DNA from 2 places in the Paucibacter soli genome. Region 2 is predicted to be linked to the other one. Evidence: riboswitches for the same ligand, from Rfam matches in the RefSeq annotation. Region 2 holds a riboswitch; the other holds the start of a gene.
The links. A riboswitch is a leader RNA that binds a small molecule or an ion and turns the genes downstream of it on or off. The one in region 2 is predicted to bind glycine.
Positions count from the first base shown of each region.

Region 1: another riboswitch for glycine. It lies ahead of WG898_RS09795 (D-amino acid dehydrogenase); the one in region 2 lies ahead of gcvT (glycine cleavage system aminomethyltransferase GcvT).

Region 1 is NZ_JBBHJW010000003.1:385,138-388,536, reverse strand. Features, by position in the region: gene fusA (elongation factor G) at 1-467, opposite strand, end outside; gene WG898_RS09795 (D-amino acid dehydrogenase) at 551-1,855, opposite strand; glycine riboswitch at 1,947-2,062, opposite strand; glycine riboswitch at 2,066-2,158, opposite strand; gene WG898_RS09790 (alpha/beta hydrolase) at 2,234-3,028, shown strand; gene WG898_RS09785 (acyl-CoA dehydrogenase family protein) at 3,023-3,399, opposite strand, start outside.
Region 2 is NZ_JBBHJW010000008.1:97,631-101,029, forward strand. Features, by position in the region: gene WG898_RS16865 (ATP-binding protein) at 1-954, opposite strand, end outside; gene WG898_RS16870 (response regulator) at 957-1,616, opposite strand; glycine riboswitch at 1,718-1,822, shown strand; glycine riboswitch at 1,832-1,948, shown strand; gene gcvT (glycine cleavage system aminomethyltransferase GcvT) at 2,008-3,123, shown strand; gene gcvH (glycine cleavage system protein GcvH) at 3,180-3,399, shown strand, end outside.

The sequences.
Region 1 (3,399 bases), on a different contig from region 2:
AGGCCGCGCTGCGCCGCCGCTTCCATCATGCGCGAGGCCATCAGCTCGATGCCGTTCTGCGCATTGATCACCAGCACCGCGCTCTCCACCGCCTCCAGCGCCGGCAGCGCCAGGCCCACGAAGTCGGGGGCACCGGGGGTGTCGATGGCGTGGATGCGCAGGCCCTGGTAGGGCATATGCACCAGCGAGGCATAGAGCGAATGCTGCATGCGCTTTTCAAGCGCATCGTGGTCGCTCACCGTGTTGCCCTTTTCCACCGAGCCCGGCGCCGTGATGACGCCGCAGTGATGCAAGAGCGCCTCGATCAGGCTGGTCTTGCCCGCGCCGGCGGGACCTACCAGGGCCAGGGTCCGGATCTTGGCGATCTCGGCCTGGGCCGGTGGCCCCCCGGCGCCCACTCGACTACCGTTGGGGCTGTCGGAGGCCAGCGCGCCTCCGTCCTTGTGCATGGCTGGGCTCGGGGACATGGCATCCTCCTTCTGGGATGGCCCCAGCGTAGAGGATGCGGTGCCCGGCGGCAAGAGGGCTGATCAAAGCCGCCACATTGTTGTCAGGCAGCCACCGCTTGCCGGCGCCGCGGCGTGATGGCGGTGGCGGCGGTGAAGGAAAAATCCAGCGCCGGCCGCCGGCCGCTGACGATGTCGGCAATGGCCGCGCCGGAGCCGCAGGCATGGGTCCAGCCCAGCGTGCCATGGCCCGTGTTGAGATAAAGGCCGGCCACCTTGCTCGCGCCGAGATAGGGCAGGTTGGAGGGCGTGGCCGGGCGCAGGCCGGTCCAGAACTGGGCACCCTGGCCATCGCTCATCTGCGGGAAGAGCTCGCGCGTGCGCCGCACGATGGCCTCGCAGCGCGCCAGATTGAGCTCGGTGCTGTAGCCGTTCAGCTCGGCCGTGCCGGCGATGCGCAGGCGATCGCCCAGGCGCGAGAACACCAGCTTGTACTCGTCGTCGGTGAGCGAGACCTGGTAGCTGTGTGCCGGCGCGATCACCGGCAGGGTGACCGAGTAGCCCTTGGCGGGATAGATGTTGAGCGAGACGCCCAGCTCGCGCGCCAGCTGGCGGCTGAAGGCGCCCATGCAGAGCACAAAGCGGTCGGCGCTGCGCCGGCTCACCACGCCCGCGGCATTGGCGACGATGACGCGCTCCACGCCTCCCATGCCCTTTGGGCCCTGTTCCATGCCAAGGATGCGGGTCTCGTATTCGAAGCGCACGCCGGCCGCGGCGCAGCGCGCCGCCAGCGCCTGGGTGAAGGCATGGGCATCGCCCGATTCGTCGCTGGGCGTCATGCTGCCGCCGACAAGCTTGCCGCGGCATTGCGCCAGCGCCGGCTCGATGGCCACGCATTCGTCGGGCGTCTTCATGTCGAGCTCACAACCCTGTTCGCGCATGATGCGCGCGGGCTCCTGTGCCGCCTCGAACTCGGCCTCGCTGGTGTAGAAGTGCAGGATGCCCTGGCTGCGCTGCTCGTATTGCAGGCCCAGTTCCTGGCGCAGGGCCTGCAGCTTGGCGCGGCTGTACAGGCCCAGGCTGACGATGTTGCGGATGTTGTGTGCCGTGCGGCCGGGCGTGCATTCGCGCAGGAACTGCAGGCCCCAGCGCCATTGGGCGGCGTCGGCGCGCAGGCGAAACAGCAGCGGCGCGTCCTCCTTCATCAGCCATTTCAGCACCTTCAGCGGCGCGCCCGGATTGGCCCAGGGCTCGGCATGCGAGACCGAGACCTGGCCGCCATTGGCATAACTGGTTTCCAGGCCGGCGGCGTGCTGGCGTTCGATAACGGTGACCTCATGGCCGGCCGCGCGCAGATACCAGGCGGTGGTGATCCCGGTGACGCCGGCGCCTAAAACGATGACATGCATGCTGCGAATACTCCGTTCGGGTTGACGAACGCGCAGGCGCTACGTTTCCTTGGCGGCGTGGTGGCCAAAAGGGATGCGTGCGCCTGGGCGCGCCGCTCCCGCTGTCCTTGGTGCCTGAGAGATTCAGCGCTGGGCTGTGGCGGCCCGCGCCTTGCTCCTTCGGCGGCCCCATGCATTGCACATGAGGCGCTCTCCAGCATTCGGCTTGATTGCAAAGATCCAGTACGGGGCCTGAGCGAGTATGGGAGCTTGCGCCTTCGGCGGCGGCTCGCAGGGCGGGCCGCACTCTCCTGAATCCGGGTCGCAGTGTAGACCATGGCTTGCATCCGGCGGCCCGCTGCCTGCGTAGACTGCCGGCAAGCGTGGAGGATCTGCTGCATGCGCAAGACCATTCTGGGGGCGGGCCTGATGCTGCTGGCCTATGGCGCCGTCCTGGCCTGGCTGTACTGGCGCCAGGAACAGTTGCTGTTCCAGCCCGTGCCGCTGGCCGCCGGTCATCGCTTCGAGCTCGGCGGGGACGTGCAGGACCTAAGGCTGAATGTGCCCGGCGCCACGCTATCGGCCCTGCATCTGCGCCTGCCCCGGCCCAAGGGCCTGGTGTTCTTTCTGCATGGCAACGCCGGCAATCTGCAGACCTGGTTCGTCAACGCCGACTTCTACCGTCGCGCCGGCTATGACCTCTTCATGCTGGACTACCGCGGTTTTGGCAAGAGCAGCGGCCGCATCGAAAGCGAGGCGCAGCTGCGCGCCGATGTGCGCGCCGCCTGGGACGCCGTGGCGCCGCATTACCGCGGGCTCAAGCATGTGATCTATGGGCGCTCGCTGGGCACGGGCCTGGCGGCGGGGCTGGCCGCCGAGGTCGGGCCGGAGCTGACCGTGTTGGTATCGCCCTATGCCAGCATGTCGGCGCTGATGCGCGAGCACTTCCCCTGGGTGCCACGGGGCCTGCTGCGCTACCCGCTGGACACCGGCGCCGACGTGGCCCGGCTGCGCACCCCGCTGCTGCTGGTGCATGGCGAGCAGGACAGCCTCATCGCACCCCAGCACAGCGAGGCCTTGTTGCGGCAGCAAGGGCAGGCCAGGCTTGTGCTGGTGCCCGGTGCGGCGCACAACGACATGCAGCGCTTCGAGCAATACCAGCAGACCCTGCGCGAGGCGCTCGCCGCGCTATGACGGGATCGGCAGCGCGCGCGCCAGCAGCGCATCGACGGCGATGCCGCGCGTATCCAGCGCACCGTATACGCGCCCGCTCTGCGCGTCCAGCAGGCGGCTGGCGATGAAGGCCTCGGCCACCTCGCTGGGCGCATGCTGGCTCATCAGGCAGGCCTGGGCCAGCAGCACCAGGCGCTGCGCGAACTGGCGCCCCAGGGCCTCGAAGTCGGCGGGCGGGGTGCGCGTGAGCAGGTCGCGCAGGGCGGCGAGTTCGCTGCGCAGCGGCGCGCTGTCGCCGGCGAGCTGCTGCAACTCGTCCAGCAGGGCATGGGTGGCCTGCGGCTCGCGTGCGATGCCGCGCAGCACGTCCAGGCACATCACATTGCCCGAGC
Region 2 (3,399 bases):
GATCTGGCGCGCCGCGGCGGTATCGCTGATGTCCACCACCGCGTCCTTGCAGAGCTGGTCCAGCGCCAGCGCCTGCATGGTTTGCTGGGCCTCGCCCGGCGCCTGCTCGCGCGCCAGCGCCATCAGCTGTTCGATCAGATGGCTGGCGCGCTCGATGCCGCTGGCCAGGCGCCCGATCGCCTGCGCCTGACCAGGCGCATCGGGCGCGCGCTGCAGCGATTGCAGCTGCAGCTTGAGCGCCGCCAGCGGCGAGCGCAGCTCGTGCGCCGCATCGGCAATGAAGTGCTGCTGCGCCTCGAATGCCTGGCGCACCCGGCCCAGCAGCGAGTTAAGCTCGTCCACCAGGGGCTTCACCTCGGCGGGCAGCTCCTCGCTGGCCACCGGCGAGAGGTCGTCGACCGCGCGCGCGGCCAGCTGGTCGCGCACCTTGGCCACCGGCTCCAGCGATTGGCTCACCACCCACCACACCACCAGGGCCAAGAGCGGCAGCATCAGGGCGATGGGCGCGATGGTGCGAAAGGCCAGTTGGCCGGCCATGCGCTGGCGCACCGCCAGGTCCTGCGCCACCTGCACCACCTGGTAGCGCGTCTGCAGCGAGAACACGCGGAAATGCTTGCCATTGGCGTCCAGGTTCGAGAAGCCCAGCACCGCGCGCTGCGGCAACAAGGCCTCGCCCGGCGAGCGAAACATCGGCACGCCGTCCAGCCCCCAGACCTGCACCATGAAGTCGTAGCTCTTCTGGTCGCCCAGCGGCAGGCTCAACGTGCCGCTGCCGACGCTGCCCTGCAGCGAGAAGGCCATCTGCTGCATGTGGTAGTCGAAGATCTCGTCGGCCTCCTGCAGCGCGGTGCGGTAGGCGCTGCCGCCCTGCACCAGGGCCGAGAGCGAGAAGGCCAGCAGCAGGAAGGCGATCAGGCGATAGCGCAGCGAACGCGGCAGCAGCTTCATCACCATCGTCATTCCTTGGGTACCCGGTAGCCCACGCCGCGCACGTTCTGGATCAGCGCCGCGCCCAGCTTCTTGCGCAGGCCGTGGATGTAGACCTCCACCGCATTGCTGCTGATCTCGTCCTTCCAGCCATAGAGCTTTTCCTCCAGCTGCTGGCGCGACAGCACCATGCCCGGCCGCGCCAGCAGCGGCTCCAGCACCGCCCATTCGCGTGCCGACAGCGTGACCTGTTTACCCTCGGCCACCACCTCGCGGGTGGCGGGGTTGATGCTCACGCCGCGGTGCTCGTAGACCGGCTCGGCGCGGCCACTGGCGCGCCGCAGGAGCGCGCGGATGCGCGCCAGCAGCTCGTGCAGCTCGAAGGGCTTGAGCACATAGTCATCGGCGCCGGCGTCCAGCCCGGCGATGCGCTGCTCCAGCGCGTCGCGCGCGGTGGCGATCAGCACCGGCATGACCTGCTTGCGCGCTCGCAGCGCACGCAGCACGCTCATGCCGTCGCGCCTGGGCAGGCCCAGGTCCAGGAGCACCAGGTCGTAGTTCTGTGCCTGCAGGGCCGCGTCGGCCAGCTCGCCATCGCGCACCCAATCGACCGCATAGCCCTCGGCGCGCAGCAACTCGAGCAGCTGCTCGCCAATCATCGGGTCGTCTTCCACCAGCAGCAGTCGCATGCCTTGTCCTTTTACCGGGAAGTGAGATTCTCCATGGCGGCATGGCTCAGCAATTAGACGAGGCTTAATTTGCTCGCCCGCCCCCCAATCCATGGCTACAATCCGCGCCGTCAGGAGAGAGCTTTTCACGCGAAAGCCGCCGAAGGCGCAGAGGCACTGGTGATCCCACGCTTCGAACGCTCAGGCAAAAGGACTGACAAAACGCCTCGATGCAGGCGTTCCTCACTGGAGAGAGGCGGGTCTTTGTTCATTGAACCCGTCCACCGAAGGGGCAAGCTGTCGGCAATACGCCGGTGGTCAATCTCTCAGGTACCAAGGACAGCGAGGGCATACCCCCCACCACGGGTCTCAGGGCCGGGTGGGCTTTCGAAATGCCCTCGGAGAATGTCCCTTGTCCGCCGATCTCAAGACCACCCCCCTGCACGCTCTGCACATCGAACTTGGCGCCAAGATGGTGCCGTTTGGCGGCTACGACATGCCGGTGCAGTACAAGGAAGGCATCCTCGCCGAGCACAAGCACACGCGCACGGCGGCCGGCCTGTTCGACGTCTCGCACATGGGCCAGCTGCGCCTGGTCGGCGCCGATGCCGGTGCCGCGTTGGAAACCATCGTGCCCGTCGACGTGATCGATCTGCCGGTGTTCAAACAGCGCTATGCGCTCTTCACCAATGAGCAGGGCGGCATCCTCGACGACCTGATGCTGTGCCGCCGCCCCGACGACATCTTCGTGGTGGTGAACGCCGCCTGCAAGGAGCAGGACACCGCGCATCTGCAGGCCAAGATCGGCGGCCGCTGCGAGGTCATCAGCCTGCCCGAGCGCGCCCTGCTGGCGCTGCAGGGCCCGCAGGCCGTGACCGCGCTGGCCCGCCTGAACCCCGAGGTGGCCAAGCTCACCTTCATGACCGGGGGCTTCTTCAGTCTGGACGGCATCGAGACCTTCCTGACCCGCTCGGGCTATACCGGCGAAGACGGCTTCGAGATCTCGGTGCACAACGACCAGGCGGTGGCGCTGGCGCGCAAGCTGCTGGCCCAACCCGAGGTCAAGCCCATCGGCCTGGGCGCGCGCGACACCCTGCGCCTGGAAGCCGGCCTGTGCCTCTACGGCCACGACATCAATACCGAAACCACGCCGGTGGAAGGCGCGCTGACCTGGGCGATCCAGAAGGTGCGCCGCGCCGGTGGCGCGCGTGCCGGTGGCTACCCCGGCGCCGCGGTGATCGACGGCCAGCTCGCTGCCGGCGCCAGCCGCAAGCGCGTGGGCCTGATCAGCGCCGAGCGCATGCCGGTGCGCGAAGGCGCCAAGGTGGTGGACGCCGAGGGCCGGGAGCTGGGCGTCGTCACCAGCGGCTCGCTGGGCCCCACGGTGGGCAGCCCGGTGGCCCTGGCCTATCTGCCCAGCAGCCACCAGGCGGTGGGCACCCAGGTGTTCGCCATCGTGCGCGACAAGCGCGTGGCCATGAGCGTGGCACCGACACCCTTTGCACCGCATCGCTATTTCCGCGGCTGAACCGGCCAATCTTCTTTTGACCCCCTGGTCTTTTCTCCCAACATTCGGAGCACACCATGAGCAACATCAAGTACACGCCTGACCACGAGTGGGTCCAGATCGAAGCCGATGGCACCGCCACCGTGGGCATCACCGTTCATGCGCAAGACGCGCTGGGCGATGTGGTGTTTGTGGACCTGCCCAATGTGGGCCAGAGCTATGCCGAGAAGGAAGTGGCCGGCGTGGTGGAGTCGGTGAAGGCCGCGGCCGACGTCTACATGCCCGTCGATGGCGAGA